Regions from separate parts of the Enterobacter nematophilus genome, predicted to be linked through region 2. Evidence: predicted binding sites of a transcription regulator. Region 2 holds the regulator's gene; each other region holds the start of a gene.
What was found. The regulator CRP, encoded in region 2, controls carbon source genes, mostly activating them, when cyclic AMP is high. The targets are predictions, from matches to a motif close to ATGTGANNNNNNTCACAT.

Region 1: a site for CRP is predicted at 2,322-2,339, ahead of OSH03_RS15420 (PTS mannitol transporter subunit IICBA). Genes of this name have one in related genera too.
Region 3: a site for CRP is predicted at 2,237-2,254, ahead of OSH03_RS19590 (YjcB family protein). Genes of this name have one in related genera too.

Annotation. Positions count from the first base shown of each region.
Region 1 covers NZ_JAPKNE010000005.1:221,828-226,001, forward strand. Annotated here, with positions in the region: gene mtlD (mannitol-1-phosphate 5-dehydrogenase) at 1-53, opposite strand, end outside; gene OSH03_RS15420 (PTS mannitol transporter subunit IICBA) at 156-2,063, opposite strand; gene OSH03_RS15425 (DUF3302 domain-containing protein) at 2,700-3,056, shown strand; gene OSH03_RS15430 (HlyD family secretion protein) at 3,059-4,174, shown strand, end outside.
Region 2 covers NZ_JAPKNE010000008.1:21,003-25,176, reverse strand. Annotated here, with positions in the region: gene OSH03_RS18000 (YccS/YhfK family putative transporter) at 1-1,163, opposite strand, end outside; gene crp (cAMP-activated global transcriptional regulator CRP) at 1,221-1,853, opposite strand; gene OSH03_RS17990 (OsmC family protein) at 2,165-2,569, shown strand; gene OSH03_RS17985 (phosphoribulokinase) at 2,636-3,505, opposite strand; gene OSH03_RS17980 (YheU family protein) at 3,536-3,754, opposite strand; gene OSH03_RS17975 (hydrolase) at 3,751-4,174, opposite strand, start outside.
Region 3 covers NZ_JAPKNE010000010.1:47,271-51,444, forward strand. Annotated here, with positions in the region: gene soxS (superoxide response transcriptional regulator SoxS) at 1-87, shown strand, start outside; gene OSH03_RS19585 (EAL domain-containing protein) at 94-1,659, opposite strand; gene OSH03_RS19590 (YjcB family protein) at 2,316-2,597, shown strand; gene ssb1 (single-stranded DNA-binding protein SSB1) at 2,658-3,188, opposite strand; gene uvrA (excinuclease ABC subunit UvrA) at 3,440-4,174, shown strand, end outside.

The DNA.
Region 1 (4,174 bases), on a different contig from region 2:
TTACCGATAAAACCACGACCGATATTACCTGCGCCAAAATGTAATGCTTTCATAGTGTTAACCTTCATCAATGTTTTTACCCGAGAGGGCTGGGGTGAGGAACGTTTTCCCCTCACCCTAGCCCTCTCCCCAAAGGGGAGAGGGAAGAGGCGCTGCTATTTGTTGAACAGGGCCAGAACTTCTTCCACGCTGGTGGTGTTGGCCAGGCGCTCGATGACGGACTCGTCGTCCAGCGCGTTGGTCAGGCTGGTAATCACCTGAATGTGCTCGTTATTGCGAGCGGCGATACCAATCACCAGACGGGCGATGTCGTCCTCTTCTTCACCGAAGCGCACGCCATCAGGATACTGACAGAACACCACGCCGGTTTTCAGCACGCGGTCTTTCGCTTCAACCGTACCGTGCGGAACCGCGATGGATTCGCCCAGGTAGGTTGGCGTCAGTTTTTCACGTTCCAGCATCGCGTCAACGTATTCTGGCTGAACGTAGCCGCCTTTCACCAGCTGCTCACCCGCGAAGCGAATCGCCTCTTCTTTGGTGCTCGCGGTACGGCCGAGGAAGATGTTCTCCGCGCCCAGCTTAAACAGGTGAGCATTGCTCTCGTCAAAGCTGTCCTGCAGGCTGGTACGCACTTTCACTTCGTTGTCTTCGTGACGCTGCGCGGCAACCAGACGTTCGGTCAGGCTGGTGTACAGGCCGCTGTCCAGGAAGTTGGTCAGCGAGATGTGCTGTGCCTGCGGTACCTGACGCATAGCGCGCTCGGTCAGATCGCGGTGCGTGATCACCAGGTCAACGTCCGGTGGCAGATTATTAATCGCGCTGTTTGTCACGGAGATATTAGTCAGACCCGCATCCTGCACTTTCTTACGCAGCACGCCTGCACCCATTGCGCTGGAGCCCATACCGGCGTCGCAGGCAACGATGATTTTACGCACGTGGCTCAGGTCGTTAGAGACATCGCCAGCCGCCAGCGGGGTCGCGCCTTTGGATTCGGCTTTCATGTCGTGCATACGACGGGTTGCCGCTTCGATATCGTCGTCTTCTTTCACCTTGCTGGTTTTCAGCAGGATAGAAGAGACCACGAAGGAGACCGCCATCGCCGCACAGATCGCCGCGATATTCGCGAAGTACGCGCCTTTCGGCGTCATCGCCAGCACCGCCAGGATAGAGCCCGGAGAAGCAGGGGAGACCAGACCGCCGCCCAGCACGCTCAGGGTGAACACGCCGGTCATACCGCCGAGGATAACGGCCAGGATCAGACGTGGGTTCATCAGCACGTACGGGAAGTAAATTTCGTGGATACCGCCCAGGAAGTGGATGATAGCCGCGCCGCCAGCAGACTGCTTCGCGCTGCCGCGGCCAAAGAACATGTACGCCAGCAGAACGCCCATACCCGGACCCGGGTTCGCTTCAATCAGGAAGAAGATGGACTTGCCGAGATCGTGAGACTGCTGAATACCCAGCGGCGAGAAGATACCGTGGTTAATGGCGTTGTTCAGGAACAGGATTTTCGCCGGTTCAACGAAGATAGACGCCAGCGGCAGCATGTCGTGCGCCACCATGAAGTTAACGCCCGCCGCCAGCAGTTTGGAGAGCACTTCAACAGCCGGACCAATGCCGAGGAACGCCAGAATCGCGAGGATCATCCCGATGATGCCCGCAGAGAAGTTGTTCACCAGCATTTCGAAGCCGGATTTGATCTTACCATCAACCCAGACGTCGAATTTCTTAATCGCCCAGCCGCCCAGAGGACCGGCAATCATCGCACCGAGGAACATCGGCATATCCGCACCAACGATAACACCCATGGTTGTGATGGCACCCACGACGCCACCACGGTCACCGCCCACCAGACGACCACCGGTATAACCGATGAGCAGCGGCAGGAGATAGGTAATCATTGGGCCAACAAGTTTCGCCAGCGTTTCGTTAGGCAACCACCCTGTCGGAATGAACAATGCGGTGATAATACCCCACGCGATAAACGCGCCGATATTTGGCATCACCATGTTGCTGAGGAAACGACCAAAGCTTTGAACTTTGATCTTGAAATCGGATGACATAAAACACCCCTTCTTATGTTTACGCTTAGGCTTGCGGCCCGAGGTTTATCGTTAATGTGCGGCGGCAGAGGTAGCCGGACCCTGTTCTGATGCTGTGAAATCTGGCACTGAATCGTTCAACTGTCCAGACAGTGGAATTTTGTGTGATGTATGTCACGTAAATGTAGGGGGTGTGGCGCTGAATGAGGTGATCTGAATCACAAAATTGGTGGGTGAAAAAAATACGATGGCGAGAAATAGAGCAAAAACCACCTCTTTATGTGATTGATGTCACATTTTGTATTTGCGAGTTTGTTTCTGGATTGTGACTGGTTTCACAAAATATTTTTATGCAGATTTCTCCGACTGCGATCGGCGTCAGGATGGCCTGGAGTGACACGTAAAGCTAAAAAAATACTCTTCATATGTTGTATGGCGAAAAGTTAAAACCTGAATTACGCTCATAATGTAAGGTTGAGTATATTATTATTCAGGATATATTTTGACACGCTTATAAACTTGCATGGAGATATTATAAAAACCGATACTCCCCGGCTCTGAAATAATCAGTGTGCCTTTTAAATTTAAAAATAAATTAATTAGGCTGCGTGCTGTTTTATTAATGTAATGAGTTGACGTTGTTTAAGTGAGGAGAATATGTTTCTCAACTATTTCGCGCTGGGCGTGTTGATTTTTGTATTTCTGGTTCTTTTTTACGGAATCATCGCCATCCATGACATCCCCTATAATATGGCCAAAAAGCGCAATCATCCCCATGCCGATGCTATTCATACGGCAGGCTGGATCAGCCTGTTTACGCTCCATGCCATCTGGCCGTTCCTGTGGATTTGGGCCACGCTGTACCGGGAAGATCGCGGCTGGGGAATGCAGAACCACATCACTAAGTCTGATGAGGTTCCGGGCATGGATGCGCTGGCCAAACGCGTGGCCGAGTTAGAACACAAGCTGGCAGCGGTTCAGCCCTCTGATGATAAAAACACGCTGGAGCGCTAATCATGGATCTGTTGATTATTCTGACCTATGTGGCATTTGCCTGGGCAATCTTTAAAATATTCCGTATTCCGGTAAACCAGTGGACGCTTGCTACCGCGACGTTAGGCGGGGTGTTTATTGTTGCCGGACTCATTCTGCTAATGAACTATAACCATCCGTATACCTTTACGGCGCAAAAAGCGGTAATTTCCATTCCGATTACGCCGCAGGTCACGGGGGTGGTTACGGAAGTGACCGATAAAAATAACCAGCTCATTAAAAAAGGCGAAGTGTTATTTAAGCTGGATCCGGGCCGCTATCAGGCGCGCGTCGACAGACTGAAGGCAGACCTGGTGACCGCGACGCACAATATCGACAATCTGAAAGCGCAGCTTTCGGAAGCGGTTGCCAATACGACACGCGTCTCCGCTGAACGCGATCGCCTGTATAAAGATTATCAGCGCTACCTGAAGGGCAGCCAGGCGAAGGTGAATCCGTTCTCTGAAAGCGATATAGATAACGCGCGGCAGAACTATCTGGCGCAGGATGCCATGGTGAAAGGCTCCGTTGCTGAACAGAAGCAGATTCAAAGCCAGCTGGACAGCATGGTAAACGGCGAGCAGTCGCAAATTGCCTCGTTACGCGCCCAGCTTGCTGAAGCGAAATACAATCTCGATCAGACCGTGGTGCGTGCGCCGAGCAACGGTTATATCACCCAGGTGCTGATCCGTCCGGGAACCTATGCCGCCGCGCTGCCGCTGCGCCCGGTGATGGTTTTCATTCCTGAACAGAAGCGTCAGATTGTGGCCCAGTTCCGTCAGAACTCGCTGCTGCGTCTGAAGCCGGGCGATGAAGCGGAAGTGGTGTTTAACGCGCTGCCGGGCCAGGTGTTCACCGGTAAGCTCACCAGCGTTCTGCCGGTGGTGCCGGGCGGGTCGTATCAGGCGCAGGGCGCATTGCAGGCGCTGACCGTTGCGCCGGGTACGGATGGCGTACAGGCGCTGATTGAGCTGGAGCCTAACGCCGACGTCGATGCTTTGCCGGACGGTATTTATGCCCAGGTGGCGGTCTATTCGGATCATTTCGCCCACGTCTCGGTGATGCGTAAAGTGCTGCTGCGTATGACCAGCTGGATGCAC
Region 2 (4,174 bases):
TTCGGCAGGTGGAGCGCTATGCCCATCAGGCTGGCGATACTGAGCATGACGCTAATTCTTGCGGCGTTGCGCAGGGCGGAAGATTTCAGAGACAGGTAGCTTCTCAGCGCCGGCAGCAGCGGCAGACGTTTTTGTTTATCCGCCATCAGGTCACGGGGATAAAGCGGTCGCTGGGTGCGCAGCACGCGGGCGATGCGGCTGAAGTGCCAGGCAGCGAACTGGCCGACCGGGTTATCCGGGTGCTGGCGGGCAATTTTCTCCAGCGCGCCGAGCTGTTTGTCCATGTTAAAGCGCGTGGGGTAACGGTGGTAGAGAATATCATCGGCCAGCACCCGCAGGCGCGCGGAGACGGTCTGCGCGTTCCAGCGGATCACCGCTTCGGCATGGCTGCGCTCAACCAGCTTTTGCACCTCCTGCGGGTGGTGAAGGCTAACGGAGATATGCTCCTGAAGGTCCAGCCCCACCTGGAAGGTGCGCAGCAGCCGTTTATATTCGTGGTTCTTGTTGGCGGCGAGCATATGCAGCTGCTGATAGCACTGGCTTATCAGATCCACCACCTTTTGCTGGCGCGTCAGCAGCGGCGGTAAGGATTTTTCCGGATCGGTATGCTGGGTGAGCAGGGTGTATTTGGCTTCGCAGTAATCCGCAAGCTGCACGTAGAGCAGGCTCAGCGATTCGCGCAGCGGCTGCTCCCGCCACAGCCAGAACCAGAACCAGTTAAACAGCCCGTACCACAGCGTGCCGAGGGCGTAGATCAGCAGCGGCTCCCACACGGGCATATTCCCGGCGAGGCTCAGGGTGAAGATGGCCGCAATGAGTGACGCGGGAAGCAGACGGGCATGGAGCGAACTGATTTCGGCGGTGACGCCGAGGGTCATCGCCAGCACGGTCAGGATCAGCGGCAGGGGAATATCGCGAGCCAGCAGAAGCTGCACCGCGAGGCTACAGCCTGCAAACAGCGAACCGCCAATTATCAGGCGTTTGAAAAAGCGTTTATGGGGCGTATCCAGACCGGCAATGTTGCAGCAGGCGGGCACGAGGGAAAACAGCAAGCCCTGCTGAAGATGTCCCAGGATCAGGCCCACGGCCACGGGAAGACACAACACCAGCGTTTGTCGCAGTGCGTAGTTAACTTCCGGGTGATATATCAGCCTGCGCCACATGGGGAAAAGAGACAAAAACGGCGTGACACCTCGCGATGGCACGCCGTTTGAGCAGGATTAACGGGTTCCGTAAACCACGATGGTTTTACCGTGGGCGGAGATCAGGTTTTGATCTTCCAGCATTTTCAGGATACGGCCCACGGTTTCGCGGGAGCAACCGACGATCTGACCAATTTCCTGACGGGTAATTTTAATTTGCATGCCGTCCGGGTGGGTCATCGCGTCTGGCTGTTTCGCCAGGTTCAGCAGGGTCTGCGCGATGCGGCCGGTCACGTCCAGGAAGGCGAGGTTACCCACTTTCTCTGACGTCACCTGCAGACGGCGCGCCATCTGGGAAGAAAGACGCATCAGGATGTCAGGGTTTACCTGAATCAGTTGACGGAATTTCTTATAAGAAATTTCAGCCACTTCACATGCTGTCTTTGCACGAACCCAGGCGCTACGTTCCTGGCCTTCTTCAAACAGGCCCAGTTCACCGATAAAATCGCCCTGGTTCAGATAAGAAAGGATCATCTCTTTGCCTTCCTCATCTTTGATCAGCACTGCCACCGAGCCTTTGACGATGTAATACAACGTTTCCGCTTTTTCACCCTGGTGAATCAGCGTGCTCTTCGATGGGTACTTATGAATGTGGCAATGAGACAAGAACCATTCGAGAGTCGGGTCTGTTTGCGGTTTGCCAAGCACCATGCGCTGTTATCCTCTGTTATAAGCTGTCACCAGAGTCATCAGATGCATCCGGACTCTGGGGTTGCAATCGAATTCTTACCCATACCCTGGGAAGTCGGCTGTCGTAACGTTTCGCAGCCAGTAAAGTTTGATGTCCTCTGCATACATGTGTAACGTCAATGTATTACTGTAGCATCCTGAGTGTTTTAGCATAGCTTTCGCCGCGTGTCTCCTGGTGTCTCGCTTCAGCATGATGCAGGTCGCCTTCCATTGCGAGAAATGTAACGCACGCGTAATCTGTCACCAAAAATGCAACGTTGGAGTTAATGAATATGCAAGCGCGCGTGAAGTGGGTTGAAGGTTTAACGTTCCTGGGCGAGTCCGCGTCAGGACACCAGATTTTGATGGATGGTAACTCCGGCGATAAAGCGCCGAGCCCAATGGAAATGGTGCTGATGGCGGCAGGTGGATGCAGCGCGATCGACGTGGTGTCGATTCTGCAAAAAGGTCGTCATGACGTGACGGATTGCGAGGTTAAACTCACCTCAGAACGTCGCGAAGAGGCGCCGCGCCTGTTCACCCACATTAATCTGCACTTTGTTGTTACCGGGAAAGCGCTGAAAGACGCGGCGGTTTCACGCGCGGTGGATCTCTCTGCCGAGAAATACTGCTCTGTGGCGTTAATGCTGGAGAAAGCGGTAAAAATCACCCATTCGTATGAAGTGATCGAGGCGTGATTCATGGGGCATCGTGCGTGTTGATGCCCTCATCCTAACCCTCTCCCACGGGGAGAGGGAACATGTTTACGGAATCTGCTTCCCTTCCATCAGTCGCTGAACCAGCGGCGTCATGATGAGCTCCATCGCCAGCCCCATTTTTCCGCCCGGCACCACTAACGTATTCATGTGCGAAATAAATGAGCCCTGCAGCATCGCCAGCAGCCAGGGGTAATCAATGCCGTCAAGATTGCGGAAGTGGATCACCACAAAGCTCTCATCCAGCGACGGGATGCTTTTCGCCGCGAACGGATTGGAGGTGTCCACCGTCGGCACGCGCTGGAAGTTAATGTGGGTTCGGGAGAACTGCGGCGTGAGGTAATTGATGTAGTCTTCCATGGAGCGCACTACCGAGTCCATCACCGCCTCGCGCGAATGGCCGCGCTCGCTCATGTCACGCGTCAGCTTCTGGATCCACTCCAGGTTAACGATCGGCACCACACCGACCAGCAGATCCACATGGCGCGCCACGTCGTGCTGAGGCGTGACCACGCCGCCGTGCAGTCCTTCATAAAACAGCACGTCGGTGGGTTCCGGCAGCGGTTGCCAGGGGGTAAAGGTGCCCGGCACCTGGTTCCACGGTACGGCTTCATCGTAGGTGTGCAGATATTTGCGGGACTGCCCGGTACCGCTCTGCCCGTATTCGCGGAAGGTTTGCTCCAGAAGGCCGAAATCATTGGCTTCCGGGCCGAAGTAGCTGATGTGTTTACCCAGATCGCGCGCCTTGCGGATCGCCATGTCCATCTCAGGCCGCGTATAGCGGTGAAAGCTGTCGCCTTCGACCTCCGCCGAACGGAGATTCAGCTGGGCGAAAATCTTGCGAAAAGCGAGGCTGGTGGTGGTGGTTCCCGCACCACTCGAGCCCGTAACGGCAATAATGGGATGTCTGGCAGACATAGCAACTCCCTGACTGAAAAGGTTGGAAGATCAGCCGTGAAACGCGTTGCGGGGCATGATATTGACCGTCTCATGCAGTTCTGACCACACCAGCACCACGTCGCCGCTTTTCAGCTGGCGTTTTACATCGTTGACCTTTTGCTCAAGCGAACGCTCATGTTCACCATAATCGGTGCCTTCGCGTAATACAAAGCTTTCAATCAGATTATCGAGCGTTTCGGGAGCCAGATCCTGCCAGGGAATGATCATTTTGCACCGTCCAGATAAGGAGTAAGCCAGTCAGGAATTCGCGCTTCCAGCCACATTTTCGGCCTGCGCAGCGTGCCGCCGATGAAACCCACGTGGCCGCCATGTTCGGTCAGCTGGTAGTGAACGTTGTCAGGCAGGAATTCCTGTGCGGGAATAGAATGATGATCCATGAACGGGTCATCTTTAGCGTGAATAATCAGCGTCGGCTGCGTGATTTTGCTGAGCAGCGGCATAGCGCTGCACTGTCGGTAATAGTCGATAGCATCGGCGAAGCCGTGAATTTTGGCGGTGATCAGATCGTCAAACTCGCGGATGCGGCGCACCTTTTTCAGCTGGCGCAGGCTTACCGGCAGGGTATCCGGATAGGCCTTCAGCTTGCGCGCCGCGTTGGCTTTCAGCAGGTTGAGCAGATAGCGCTGA
Region 3 (4,174 bases), on a different contig from region 2:
GGCTATGTGTCGCAACAAACCTTTTCCCGCGTGTTTCGCCGCGAGTTTGACCGTACGCCAAGCGATTACCGCCACCAGTTGAATTAATGCGTATCAGTGCAAAGGTTGCTGCTGCCAGGTCATAAATTCCTGGGGCGGCATCGCTTTCGCGAAGTGCCATCCCTGACAGAACTGCACGCCGCGCTTCAACAGCCAGCTCACCTGCTCAGCCGTTTCCACCCCTTCCGCAATGGTTTTAAGCCGCAGGCTTTGCGCCATCTCGATAATATGCTCGGCGATCAGGTGGCTGGTACTGTTGGTGGTTAAGGTGTCGATAAACGATTTATCGATTTTCAGAATATCCACGTTCAGCGAGTAGAGGTTGTGCAGGTTGGAGTAACCGGTCCCGAAATCATCGATCGCCACTTCATAGCCCGCCTGACGGAAGGCCTGAATCACCGGCGTGGTTTTTGGCACATCGATAAAGCCGCGTTCCGTCACTTCAATTTTAATTTGCTGGGCGCGTACGGCGTAGTGCCGGGCCTTGTCAGAAATCATGGCGATCAGCCGCGAGGAGTGGAAGTCCGTGGCCGACAGGTTAATCGAAATATAAAGATGCGGATGCGCCGCCAGGAAATGGCCCAGATCGCTGAACACCTCCTCAACGACATAATCCGTGATCCGCTCGCTCATTCCCTCTTTTTCCGCCAGCGGAATAAACTCAGCCGGGCTCATTACCTGCCCGTTGAAACCAGGCCAGCGCAACAGCGCCTCTGCCCCCACGCACTGGTTATTCTTGATATCGATAATCGGCTGATAGTGCAGGCAAAGCTGACGTTTGTTCAGCGCCCGGTGCAGTAAGCGCCCCGGCGAATTAAGCTCACGATGGGTGCGGGACCACACCAGCAAAATAATAATGCTGCAGATCATTCCCAGCGGTAGCGTCAACGTCGCCTGGTGATAGAGCGTTTCATAAAAACGTTTATCTGACGTCGACACGATAGCGGCAATAGGCCGTTTTGGCGATTTTACAACGGTATAGAAACGGTTATCTTTTTGAAATACCGATTCCTTATCCCGAATCATCGAATTTAATAAAGTCGCATTGGCGTTCTGGCTGACGGAAAAGAAGGCATTAGTTACCGTGTCGTATACCCCCCATGCGAGGGAATGATCGGTAGACATTACTTCACTGTAAGAAAGCGGATTGACCACCACGACATAATTTCCGCGCTGCATATACGTCATTTTATAGCCAGTATAAAATGGCGTATCGCGAAAATAATAGATAGCAACGTCAGGTTTACGCGTGTAATTAGCGACCGGAATGACGTAGGGTTGATCCGGTGTAAAAATGGTCGAACAATGAAAATTCTGACCTTCAGCATAAATTAAATCGGCAACAAACAGGCGGCCACGAACAACGTTCAACATATATTGACGATGTTCCGGCGTACAACGTTCACCCTGATATTTTTCTGCCTCGCCCCTGGCCAGTTCAACCTGTTGAATTACCAGTTCTGTTTTGTCTAAAGCCAGTTCAGCAAATGTACGTAGTTGAGCGCTCGTTTCCGACTCGGCTCGTAGCTGGGCAAACCATAGAGCAAGCATCACCGGCAGCATAACTACCATGATGATCCCTACCACCCTGAGCATTTTGCGCCGCGCGCTACGATTCATTTCCCGCCCTATATCCCTGCATGTTGTACGCCTGTAGTAATGAAGGCCGGATGCTTTGTTAAACAGGTGATTACGTTGCATGAATCATGCGAAGTTAGCAACTGACTTTTAGTATTAAAAATCTTAAATTTCGTTATGACGATAATATTTTCCCGTAAGCTAAACTGTAAGTATTCGTTCCGTTTCAATTAAGGAAAATAATTATCCATCGCGCACGGGAGGTTTGAAGAGAACACAACAGAGGATCGCTGATTAAGCAAAACTTCTGGCGGCATGAAAAAAGTACAACATCAACGTGACGTTTTATCCTATTTCTGCGGGTATATTTTGTTCGTTGTTTTATAAATAATCAGACATCACCACAATATTATCAGAAAATAATGCGTCCCCTAAAAACGGCACGGCTGGCCGTCTCTTTCTCGCGGATACTCTTCACCGCTTGCCCGGCGAGCATTATCCCGGCACGTTTTGGACCCGCATCCCCCTGTGTGAAAGCAGTCCCGTACCGCACCCTCTTTTTTACGGGTAATAAAATCCCCTTTTTTGGCTACGCAGACACTGGCGAATAAATCAACAAATGTGATATAGTTCACACATATTGTGTAACGAGAAACACTGTTTCATTCAGTTCGTCTGTTTTGTAGAGGATGGGTTTTATGGCAACCATTACTACCAGCATGGTTCTCCTGCGCTGGCCCTTGTTGAGCGCGGTTTTGATGTTTTTAGCCAGCACGCTGAACATTCAGTTTCGTAAATCCGACTACGCGGGTCTTGCCGTCATCAGTACCCTGTTAGGGCTTGGCGCGGCCTGCTGGTTCGCAACGGGCCTGCTGGGCATCACCCTGCTGGATATGGCAGCGGTCTGGGAAAATATAAAAGTGGTGATGGTTGAGGCGATGAGCCACACGCCACCAGACTGGCCGATGGTGATTACCTGATCCCTTCAGCAATAAAAAAACCCAGACGATGTCTGGGTTTTTTGTTTTAGCATCCGTTGATCAGAACGGGATATCGTCGTCGAAGTCCATTGGCGGTTCGTTAGACGGGGCAGGAGCAGACTGCTGCTGCGGACGAGACTGCGCGCCGCCGCTGAACTGGTTGCCGCCCTGAGGCTGCTGAGGCTGACCCCAACCACCCTGCTGCTGGTTCTGACCGCCACCTGCCGGTGCGCCACCGCCCTGACGGCCACCCAGCATCTGCATGGTGCCGCCCACGTTCACCACCACTTCCGTAGTGTACTTCTCAGCGCCGGACTGATCGGTCCATTTGCGGGTGCGCAGCTGGCCTTCGATATAGACCTGAGAACCTTTACGCAGATACTCACCGGCCACTTCCGCCAGTTTGCCAAACAGCACAACGCGGTGCCATTCGGTCTGCTCTTTCATTTCACCGGTCGCTTTATCACGCCAGGATTCGGAAGTAGCCAGCGTAATGTTGGCAACTGCGCCACCACTCGGCATGTAGCGTACTTCCGGGTCCTGGCCCAGATTACCGACGAGAATCACCTTGTTTACGCCTCTGCTGGCCATGTTCGTGTCTCCTGAATACGTTTCTTAATAGTGTAAACGCGCGAGTGTACCATTTCCACGCGGCAATTTGCATAGTTGCGTAGTCGGTTCAGAAATCTCTCGCGAACTCGACATTGTTACACAGCGAATCAGAAAATGCATTCCAATACTGTATATTCAAACAGGTTAAATTGTGTCATAATTAGCCGTTTCTGACAGCCGTTTGTCCTTCAAACAAACCAGGCAATCCGTGTTCCAACCGGGAAAGGTGAATGGATAAGATCGAAGTTCGGGGCGCCCGCACCCACAATCTCAAGAATATCAACCTCATAATCCCTCGCGACAAACTCATCGTCGTGACCGGGCTTTCGGGGTCTGGCAAATCCTCACTGGCCTTCGACACTTTGTATGCCGAAGGACAGCGTCGTTACGTCGAATCACTCTCTGCGTACGCGCGTCAGTTCCTGTCGCTGATGGAAAAACCGGATGTCGATCATATTGAAGGGTTATCGCCTGCTATCTCTATTGAGCAGAAGTCGACCTCGCATAACCCGCGTTCAACGGTCGGTACCATTACTGAAATTCACGACTACCTGCGCCTGCTGTATGCGCGCGTGGGTGAGCCGCGCTGCCCGGACCATGACGTCCCCCTGGCGGCGCAGACCGTGAGCCAGATGGTGGATAACGTGCTATCGCAGCCGGAAGGCAAACGCCTGATGCTGCTGGCGCCGATCATCAAAGAGCGTAAAGGCGAACACACCAAAACGCTGGAGAACCTGGCAAGCCAGGGCTATATCCGCGCCCGTATCGACGGTGAAGTGTGTGACCTGTCGGATCCGCCAAAGCTGGAGCTGCAGAAGAAGCACACCATTGAAGTGGTAATTGACCGTTTTAAGGTACGTGACGATCTCGCCACGCGTCTGGCGGAATCCTTTGAGACGGCGCTGGAACTCTCCGGCGGCACGGCCGTGGTCTCCGACATGGACGACCCGAAAGCGGAAGAGCTG